One region of the Phyllobacterium sp. CL33Tsu genome, then DNA from elsewhere that is predicted to be linked to it. Evidence: riboswitches for the same ligand, from Rfam matches in the RefSeq annotation. Region 1 holds a riboswitch; each other region holds the start of a gene.
What was found. Region 1 has a riboswitch for cobalamin ahead of BM074_RS18540 (aromatic ring-hydroxylating oxygenase subunit alpha). Riboswitches for the same ligand answer to the same signal wherever they lie in the genome.
Positions count from the first base shown of each region.

Region 2: it holds a riboswitch for cobalamin, as region 1 does, so the genes downstream of both, BM074_RS01785 (ABC transporter ATP-binding protein) here and BM074_RS18540 (aromatic ring-hydroxylating oxygenase subunit alpha) in region 1, are expected to answer to the same signal.
Region 3: it holds a riboswitch for cobalamin, as region 1 does, so the genes downstream of both, BM074_RS11645 (CbtB domain-containing protein) here and BM074_RS18540 (aromatic ring-hydroxylating oxygenase subunit alpha) in region 1, are expected to answer to the same signal.

Region 1 covers NZ_FORJ01000005.1:328,296-331,571, forward strand. Annotated here, with positions in the region: gene BM074_RS18540 (aromatic ring-hydroxylating oxygenase subunit alpha) at 1-1,151, opposite strand, end outside; cobalamin riboswitch at 1,270-1,469, opposite strand; gene BM074_RS18545 (L-fuconate dehydratase) at 1,602-2,885, opposite strand; gene BM074_RS18550 (fumarylacetoacetate hydrolase family protein) at 2,944-3,276, opposite strand, start outside.
Region 2 covers NZ_FORJ01000001.1:347,463-350,738, reverse strand. Annotated here, with positions in the region: gene BM074_RS01790 (ABC transporter substrate-binding protein) at 1-730, opposite strand, end outside; gene BM074_RS01785 (ABC transporter ATP-binding protein) at 727-1,530, opposite strand; cobalamin riboswitch at 1,815-2,029, opposite strand; gene BM074_RS01780 (transglutaminase family protein) at 2,184-3,276, shown strand, end outside.
Region 3 covers NZ_FORJ01000002.1:413,001-416,276, forward strand. Annotated here, with positions in the region: gene cobU (bifunctional adenosylcobinamide kinase/adenosylcobinamide-phosphate guanylyltransferase) at 1-458, opposite strand, end outside; gene BM074_RS11640 (CbtA family protein) at 458-1,189, opposite strand; gene BM074_RS11645 (CbtB domain-containing protein) at 1,317-1,493, opposite strand; cobalamin riboswitch at 1,542-1,776, opposite strand; gene BM074_RS11650 (cobyric acid synthase) at 1,925-3,276, opposite strand, start outside.

The DNA of each region.
Region 1 (3,276 bases):
TGCTCGACCGAATAGGGACCGGGTTCATAGGCCGGCGAGCGAATGCCGAACGCGTTTTCCTCGACGATGCGACGGTCCTGATCGTTGGTTTCCAGCCAGACATGCGTCAGATCTTCGAGATTATAATCGACGCCCTCGACCGCATCCTTGTGAACCAGCCACTTGGTCGTGACTTGCGTCTCGTTCGGACCGAGTGGCAAGACACGGAAAGAGATCGCATGGTCGCCAAGGATGTGATTCCAGGTCGTTGGATAATGGTAGAGGAGCAGTGAACCTATGCTCCTGGCGTTGACGTCGTCGCTGAGTTGACGGCCGACTGCGCGCTTGCCCGATAGAGTATAGCTCTCGGCATTGTTGATGAGCGGAACACGGGTCGCCCGATACTGCCCATCTTCAGCGATGCGGAATACGCTTGGCAAACCGGCAGCCTCGCACTTGTCCCAGTGCGATACCATTTCCGGATCTTCCTTCGAACCCTGAATTCCGGTGGCGCTCGGCGCCTCCGGGAAGGTCTTGCAAAGCTCAGGATGGTTGCCGGCGCAATGGTAGCACTCGCGGTTATTCTCCCAGACGAGCTTCCAGTTGCCTTTCTCGACGATCGAACTCTGGAAGGCGACCTTGGTCTCCGTCAGCCGGTGTGGCGCAAGGTACGGCTCGAGCAGGGTGCGTGTCGGGGTGAAATCGGGCGCGATCTGCGCCAGGCAGATGAAGATGTAGCCGCCGACGCTCTCGCAATGCACCGTTTTCAGACTGAACTGGCTCGCGTCGAAATCGTCTCCCATCTGGCGGGCAAAAAGCAAACGTCCATCGAGCTCGTACGTCCACTGGTGATAGGGGCAGACGAGCTTTGCCGAGCTCCCCTTGTCACCCGCGCAGATGCGCGAGCCGCGATGACGGCAGGAATTGTGGAAGGCGCGAATCTGTCCCTGACGGTCGCGAACGATGACGACGGGGTAGTCGCCGACCTGCACGGTGAAATAATTGCCGGGTTTGGCGACTTCGCAATCATGGCCGATGAACAGCCAGTCGCGATAATAAATCGTCTCCATGTCGAGACGGTAATAGTCTGGGTCCGAGTAGAAAGCCTGTTCCAGTCCGTAGCCCGGTTTCCGGGTTCTGAGATTCCGGAGAAGTTCATTGCGAATGTCCATGTCGCGTCCTCGCCTTAAGCCTGCAAAGAACTGACTGGTGGTGACGGAGAAGAACGTCCGTACAGCCAACGTTTGTCGACCGCACAAAGCCATGCTCCTTGATCGCCCACCGCGATCAGTCGGTTTTTTCCCTCAAGGCTGGTTTCCGGGCTCTGGAGTTGCCTTCTCAGACTTCACGGCGCCTTCCCGGGGTGCACTCCCAGTGGCTGTTTTGCCGCGTTTTACTCCACTACCGTTGCGGGGGCAGCGCCGGGTTTTAACCGGCTTCCCAATTCTCCGCCTTCCCTAGAAAGCGGCACCTCAAGTGGTCACGATAAAAGCATCGGGCTTTGGAAAAGAATAGGTGCGGAAACGACATCCCATTTACGAACGGCGACACGCAGCATTTCGGTCAAATGGTGCGCCGCACCCTTGACCCCAAGCGCTGTCGATTTATGGCACAGACGCCGATCATACCATTGGGCGATGCAGATATTGCCTGATCGATTCCGGCTTCATCTCGATCGAGAACCCGGGCATCGAAGGGGGCATATAGGCGGCATTGCGAATGTCGCAGGGATCGACGAAATGCTCATGCAGATGATCGACATATTCGATGACCCGCCCCTCCTTGGTGCCCGATACCGCGATGTAGTCGATCATCGACAAATGCTGCACATATTCGCAGAGGCCAACCCCACCCGCATGCGGCCAGACCGGCAGATTGTATTTCGCCGCGATCAGCAGCACCGCCAGCACCTCGTTGAGCCCGCCCATGCGGCAGGAATCGATCTGGACCACATCGATGGCACCTTCAGCGATGAACTGCTTGAACATGATCCGGTTCTGGCACATCTCGCCGGTCGCCACCTTGACCGGCTTGATCGCCTGGCGAATCTTGCGATGCCCGGCGACATCGTCCGGGCTCGTCGGTTCCTCGATGAAGTACGGCTTGACGAAGGCAAGCTTCTTCACCCAGTCTATGGCCTCGTTGATCTCCCAGACCTGGTTGGCATCGATCATCAGGATACGATCAGGCCCGATCACTTCGCGGGCAATCGTCAGCCGGCGGATGTCATCCTCGAGATCGCGCCCGACCTTCATCTTGACGTGGTTGAAGCCGGCGTCGACGGCCTCCTGGCAAAGCCGGCGCAGTTTTTCATCGGAATAGCCCAGCCAACCGGCGGAGGTCGTATAGCAAGGATAGCCTTCGGCCTTGAGGGCAGCGATGCGTTCGGCCCTACCGGCATCCGCTTTCCGCAGAATGTCGAGTGCCTCGTCGCGGGTCAGAACATCGGTCAGGTAGCGGAAATCGACAATGTTGACGATTTCCTCCGGCGTCATCTCGCCGACCAGCTGCCAGACTGGTTTGCCGGCTTCCTTGGCCAGCAAGTCCCAGACGGCGTTGACGACGGCGCCGGTGGCAAGATGCATGGCGCCCTTGTCCGGCCCGATCCACCGCAATTGGCTGTCGCCAGTGATGAAATGCCAAAAGCGTCCCGGATTTTCCTTCACCCAGTCGAGTTCAAGTCCGATGACGAGATGCTTCATCGCTTCGATGGCGAGGCAGCAAATCTCGTTGCCGCGCCCGATAGTGAATGTGAGGCCGTGCCCGGCAAGACCATCCGTGTCCGTATCAAGAACGACATAGGCCGCCGAATAATCCGGATCCGGGTTCATCGCGTCGGAACCGTCAAGCCCCTGCGACGTAGGGAAACGGATGTCGAAAACCCGAAGATCGGTGATGCGGGTCATGTCTTGCTCCTGAAATTGCCCAGTAATCTCGTTTTCAATTTTGGTTTGTCGCAAATGATCAGGTGTCGGCGCGCGCCACCTGCTTCTGGTTGCCAAGGCCTTCAATTCCAAGCTCAATGACGTCGCCCGCCTTGAGATAGCGCGGCGGCTTCATGCCCATCCCGACACCGGGCGGCGTACCAGTCGAGATGATGTCGCCGGGCTGCAGGCTCATGAACTGGCTGAGATAGGAGACGAGGAAGGCAACGCCGTAAACCATGGTTTTTGTCGAGCCGTTCTGCATCGTCTCACCATTGACGGTGAGCCACATTTTGAGGTTTTGCGGGTCGGCGATCTCTTCCTTCGTTACCAGCCACGGACCGGTCGGCCCGAACGTGTCGCAGCTCTTGCC
Region 2 (3,276 bases), on a different contig from region 1:
CGGCGACCGTTTCCCACGACGTCGTGCCCCAGCTCGTCTCCATGTCGTCCATGATGTTGACGCCACCGGCTTCGCGGATCAATGCCGACGGCATGGCGAACTTGCCGGCCGTGAACGGCTTGTCCTCACCGGAGTCATACAGGAAGACGCGGGTGTCGCCGTTCCCGCCGATCTTGCCCTTGATCGCGGCAAGCTCCGCCTTCCAGCCAGACACCAGCTTGTCGGCCTCGGCGTCCCTGCCGAAAATCTTGCCGAGCTTTTCAATATCGCCATACAGCAGATCCATCGAGGCGGCGGGACGATTCTTGTCGAGATGAACGCAGCTCTCCGTCAGGACGAGCGTCTTGATACCGTAGGGGGCGAGCGTGTCCGGTGTAACGTCGCCGCCCGGCTTCATGCCGTAGTACCAGCCGGCAAAGAAGAAATCGGGATTGGCGGCGACGAGGTTCTCGATGGTCGGATATTTGGGTGCAAGCTCGGGGATCGAACCTTGCTGCCTCTTGAACGCTTCATCTAGCTTGTACCAGCCGGTGATGCCGGTCACGCCGACGATCGAGGGCTGGAGGCCGAGCGCGAAAGCCATCTCGCTCATGTTGATATCCTGGATGACGGCGCGTTTCGGCGCCGCGTCGAAGGTCAGCGGCGTGCCGCAATTGTCGACAGTGACCGGAAAGGCATATGCCGGCGCGGATAGCAGCGTGAGCGCGAGTGCGATGAGGGCTTTTTTCATGGGAGTCTCCGTGACTTATCAGATTGAACGGGGCCGGGAACGTCGAACACCATGAGTTCGCGGTCCTGATGCGGGTGGCGCAGGCGCAGGACGTCGAGGTCGAACACGTCGCTGACGATCCGCGGGGTCAATGTCTCGTTGGGCGTGCCGGTGGCGACGATCTTGCCGGCATGCATGACGGCGACATGGCTGGCGAACGGCGCGACGAGCGGCAGGTCGTGCAGGACGGCGACGGTGGTGATGCCGAGCCCGGAAACGAGCGAAAGCAGGGCGCTGCGTGCCTTCGGATCGAGGTGATTGGTCGGCTCGTCGAGAAACAGGATCGCCGGTTGCTGGGCGAGAGCGCGCGCCAGCTGCAGCCTCTGCCGCTCGCCGCCGGACAGCGAACCAACCGTCCGCGCCGCAAATGACTCTACGCCGGCACGATCCATGGCTTCCCCAACAATCTCGCGGTCCGTCGCGGCGCTGTAGCGCCCGCCATGCGGAATACGGCCAAGCGCTACATAGTCGATGGCGCGCAACTGGCGGTCCGGCGTATCCGTCTGGCCGACGAGGGCGAAGCGGCGTGCCCGATCCAGCGGGGTCAAGCGGTTAATATTCTCGCCTTCAATGTGAATGGCCCCGCTTGTCGGCGCCGCAAGCCCCGCCAGCATCCGCAGCAGCGTGGATTTGCCGGCGCCGTTCGGACCGATGATGGCGAGCCGCGATCCGCGTGAAATTTGCAGCGATGCAGCTTCAACCAGGCACTTGCCGCCGATTCGATAGCTGACCGTGTCAGCGCTGAGAAGGATGGAATTCATGGCTGGCGTTTTCCGGCAATCGAAAATTTTCGCACCCAGGAAACTTCGATCAAATTATGTAATGTTATATCGTATGATAGCAAACGCGAAGTAATGTCAACCGGCAGGATCCAGCCAGGGTGCGGGCACAGGCGATGATGATGATGAGGGTCGATGTGCATACCTGTCCTTCATGAGGACAGGAACAGGGAACGTGGATATTCCAATCACGGCACGCCTCAGCAGTTGCTCAAGGTCATCCGTAAACGGCAACATCGCATCGCTCCCGGTACACCCCGTCCGGTTCGAATCATTTGCTTGATGGCAGGTCTCCTGGCTCGCGGGTCTCAGCTTTGCCCGGCCTTCCCGATCGTTCGATCAGTGGCATCGTCAGGCAACGCTCGCCGCTTACAGTTGCGGGGGCAGCCACGGTCTCGGTCCCTATTGGGTACGCCTCACCGTGTTCCCTTTTCATCTCCGGTGTTGTCATCCCGGAGAAACCATCGGCGCGGATGCTATGCGGGGATTTCTCCGCTGGCAAGCACGTTTATACGGCAAAATTCTCAAGTGCTAAAATAATTGGCAATAGGACATTTTAAGACGTGCCCTATGAAAGAGAGTAGTTTAGGTTTCAGTTTGTTTCGCGCGATGCGCGGCCAGTTATTTGAGGCGATATGGCAATTCACGCTGCGGTCTACCATCTGACGCACTATAAATATGACCGTCCGATCATGCTCGGACCTCAGGTCATTCGCCTGCAGCCTGCGCCGCATTCGCGTACGAAGGTTCTCAGCCACTCCCTAAAAGTCAGTCCTTCCAATCACTTCGTCAACCTGCAGCAGGATCCCTACGGGAATTTTCTCGCCCGCTTTGTGTTTCCCGAGCCCGTCACCGAACTGAAGATCGAGGTCGACCTCGTTGCGGACATGACGGTCTACAATCCCTTCGATTTCTTCGTCGAGCCCATCGCGGAGACGTGGCCCTTCGCCTATCCTGAGGATATCCGGGACGACCTCTCGATCTATCTGAAGCCGGAGCCAACGGGTCCGCTGCTGAGCGCGTTTCTTGCAACGGTCGACCGCAACCCGACCAATACGGTGAATTTCGTCGTCGACCTCAATGCGCGTATCCAGCGTGAGGTTGGCTATGTCATCCGCATGGAAACCGGCGTGCAGGAGCCCGATACGACGCTGGGCGTCGCGACCGGTTCCTGCCGCGATTCCAGCTGGCTGCTCGTACAGGTCCTGCGCCATCTCGGCATCGCGGCCCGGTTCGTCTCCGGCTATCTGATCCAGTTGAAACCCGATCTCGTCGCCCTTGATGGCCCGGCGGGCACGAACAAGGATTTCACCGACCTTCACGCGTGGTGCGAGGTTTATCTGCCGGGCGCGGGCTGGATCGGACTTGATCCGACCTCGGGCCTTCTGACCGGCGAAAGCCATGTTCCGCTCGCCGGAACGCCGCACTACAGAAACGCCGCACCGATTTCCGGCATGGCCGAACCCGCCAATGTCGAGTTCAATTTCGACATGCATGTGACACGGGTCTCCGAACACCCGCGCATAACCAAACCGTTCTCGGACGAATCCTGGGCCGCGCTTGATGCTTTGGGCGACAAGGTCGATGCGATGTTGACGCAGCGCGACGTGCGGCTGACCATGGGCGGTGAGCCTACCTTCGTGTCGATCGACGATTTCGAATCCGGCGAATGGAACACCGATGCGGTCGGCCCGACCAAGCGCGAAAAGGCCGACATGCTGATCCGCC
Region 3 (3,276 bases), on a different contig from region 1:
GCCTGATGAAGACGTCCGGCATGATCGCGAAAGTCGCGGGCCATGCGGTTCTCCGGAACGATGCCGAGGCCAACCTCGTTGGAGACGCAAACGACCGCACCTTTAAGATGCGGCAGCGCTGCGGCAAGCCTTGCCGTTTCCGCCATGACATCGCGCTCGGCCATCATGAGGTTGGTGACCCAAAGTGTCAGGCAGTCGACAAGAACCGCTGTGCCCTCGGCCGCATGCACTTCCAACGCGGAAACCAAATCGAGCGGTTCTTCGACCGTCGTCCATAAGACGCCGCGCCGCGCCTTGTGCTGGTCGATGCGAGCGGACATCTCATCGTCCCACGCCCTGCCCGTCGCAAGATAGATTGCTTCGTTGCCGGATGACTCGATCAGTCCCTCGGCAAAGGAGGATTTGCCGGAGCGCGCGCCACCGAGCACAAACGTGACCCCGCGCTCCAGCACGGCCATCAGGCTTCAAGCTCCGAAGCCGCGTAGCTCTGGATGGCAAAGCCGAGCGCAGTGCCGAGCACCACCCAGAAGAAGAGGTTGGTCGCGAGCGTCGATACCGCGAACTCGGATGCCAATGTCGGCGGCACGGCGGAAGTAAGATCGTCCGCTTCCGGAGCGCCATAGATATGCGGCGCAACAATCAGCACGAGGCCGAGTACCCTCGCCCAGATTTCCTCACGCAGAACGATAAAGTAAACGCCGCCCGCCGTCAGCAGCACCGTGATGAGCCACCAGGCTTGCCGTGTCGCGAGATCGGCGGCGGGCATAGCCGGCAGTTCCGGCGCAAGGCTGAACGATGGCGCAAGGTTGAAGATGAAGAACCCGGCGAGGCCCCAATAAATGCCGTTCTGCACGGTGATCTTACGTCCAAGAAACAGGGCGGCCGCGCCCGTGATCAGAGCGAAACCCGCTCCGGCGACAAGATTGATCAGCAAGGTGTTACCAAAGCGGCCGAACGGCAGGGCCGGGCTTACCTCTTCCTCTTCGTGAGTGTGCGGCGCCACGGCAGGTGCTGTCTCGCCGGCGGCGGCAGGCGCTGCGGCATGCTCGTGCTCGTGGCCGCCTGCGGCGTTCTCATATTCTTCCGCGTGCAGGATAAGTGGCACGCTGCGCACATACATGGCTGGCGTCAACAGAATACCAGCAAACAGACCGGCCACGATCGTAGCCAGAAGATATTTAACCAACATCGATATCTCTCCGAATTCCCATATCAAGACACCGGGCTGTCGAAACGACACCCGGACCAGATAAACCCTCAGTTTTCAATGCTTAAGCGGTGGCGGCCGAATCATTACATCCAGCCGGGCTCCAACCTCAGTGGCAGGGGAATCCGTAGGAATGGCGGGTATCGTGCGCCGTATCGTGCAGCGTTTCGGAATGGGAAAGACCCACGCCATAAACGATGAACACGCCGAGCAGCATTGAAACCACCGCCGTCGTCAGACGCGATGCGAGCGGGAGAGATATCGTAGTCGAAGTACGTGCAGCCATAACAACCTCCGTGCAGGGCCAGAAGGGACATTCCCCTTCGGTCTTGGGCACCATTGCCCTATGACTGGCAGGTCTCCTGGCTCGCGGGTCGCAGGATCAATGCCGCCTTCCCGGTTTCCCAGTGGCTGCCCTCGGCTTGCGCCTCAGGCCTTGGCATGAATCCTCGCCGCTCTACAGTCGCGGGGTCGGCTGCGGTAGGGCCGCCCTGATGGGTACGGCCGTCGCATTCCCTTTTGATCCCATGGCCTTTGGCCGAACGGGAACCAATCATGGGTTGAACGTTATTCACCAAGCACCGAGAATGTCAAACGAAACCGCGCGACGTTTTTCGCTTTACTAAAGTCAAGGGACCACTTCGAGATCGGTGTTCCTGTATTCGTCATCCGTCGCCAGGATGGGCAACCGATAATATTTCGCACAGGTCTACATACTCAACGTGCGATCAATGCATGGAGATCGAGGACTTCAGCCAGTTGGTCGGCTATCGAATCGAGCGCGGCATCGACGCCCGCCCTGTAGTCGAAGGCATTTGCATTGATTCCCAGCGAACGCAGCAAGGCGGAGCGATAGGCATCGGTGCCGAACAGCCCGTGCATATAGGTCCCAAAGACCTTACCGTCGGCAGAAATCGCGCCATCCTCGACGCCGTTGATCATCGCCGTCGGGCGGCTGCAATCCGGGCCGGTCGTCTTGCCAAGATGGATTTCATAGCCGCTCAGCGGCACGTCGTATTGCAGCGAATGAGCCGCAACATTGCGAACGGTCTTTTCCGGCTCCATCACCGTTTCGATATCGAGATGCCCGAGGCCCTCGCTTTCCGTCGCTGCACCTTCGATGCCCTCAGGGTCGCGCACCGTGCGCCCGAGCATCTGATATCCACCGCATATGCCCATGATCGAGCCGCCGCGACGCCGGTGAAGGTTGAGGTCCTTGTCCCAGCCGTTTTCCCGGAAGCGTATAAGATCACCGATCGTCGATTTCGACCCGGGGATGATGACGAGACCGGCATCGACGGGCAGTTGCTCCCCGCTTCGGACAAACACGACATCGACATCAGCCTCGGCCATCAGCGGATCGAGGTCGTCGAAATTGGCAATGCGGTCAAGCACTGGCACCGCGACTTTCAGCGCGCGGCCGTTCCCCTTTACCAATCGCTCCAGCACGACGGAATCTTCCGCGGGAAGCCGGGTAGCATCCTTCAGCCATGGCACGACGCCAAATGAAGGCCAACCGGTGAACCGGGTGATTGCTTCCAACCCCTCGTCGAAGAGCGAGACGTCGCCGCGAAACTTATTGATGATATAGCCGATGATCGCGGCGCGATCCTCCGGCGGCAGGATCGCATGGGTGCCGACAATCGATGCGATGACGCCGCCGCGGTCGATATCGCCGACGAGAACGACCGGCACATTGGCGCGGGTTGCAAAGCCCATATTGGCGATATCGCCAGCCCGCAGATTGATTTCGGCAGGCGAGCCCGCGCCCTCGACGATGACGAGATCGGCACCATCGCAAACGATGTCAAAGGACTGCATCACGGCATCGAGCAGTTGCCCCTTGAGCTTCTGGTAGTCCCGGCCCTTCGCCTGGCCCCAGACCTTGCCTTGCACGATGATCTGGCTGCCGGTTTCCGACTGCGGCTTCAGGAGCACGGGATTCATGTGGATGGAGGACGGCACACCGCAGGCCAGCGCCTGCAACCATTGCGCCCGGCCTATCTCGCCGCCGTCATCGCTGACCGCCGCATTGTTCGACATGTTCTGCGGTTTGAACGGCCGGACAA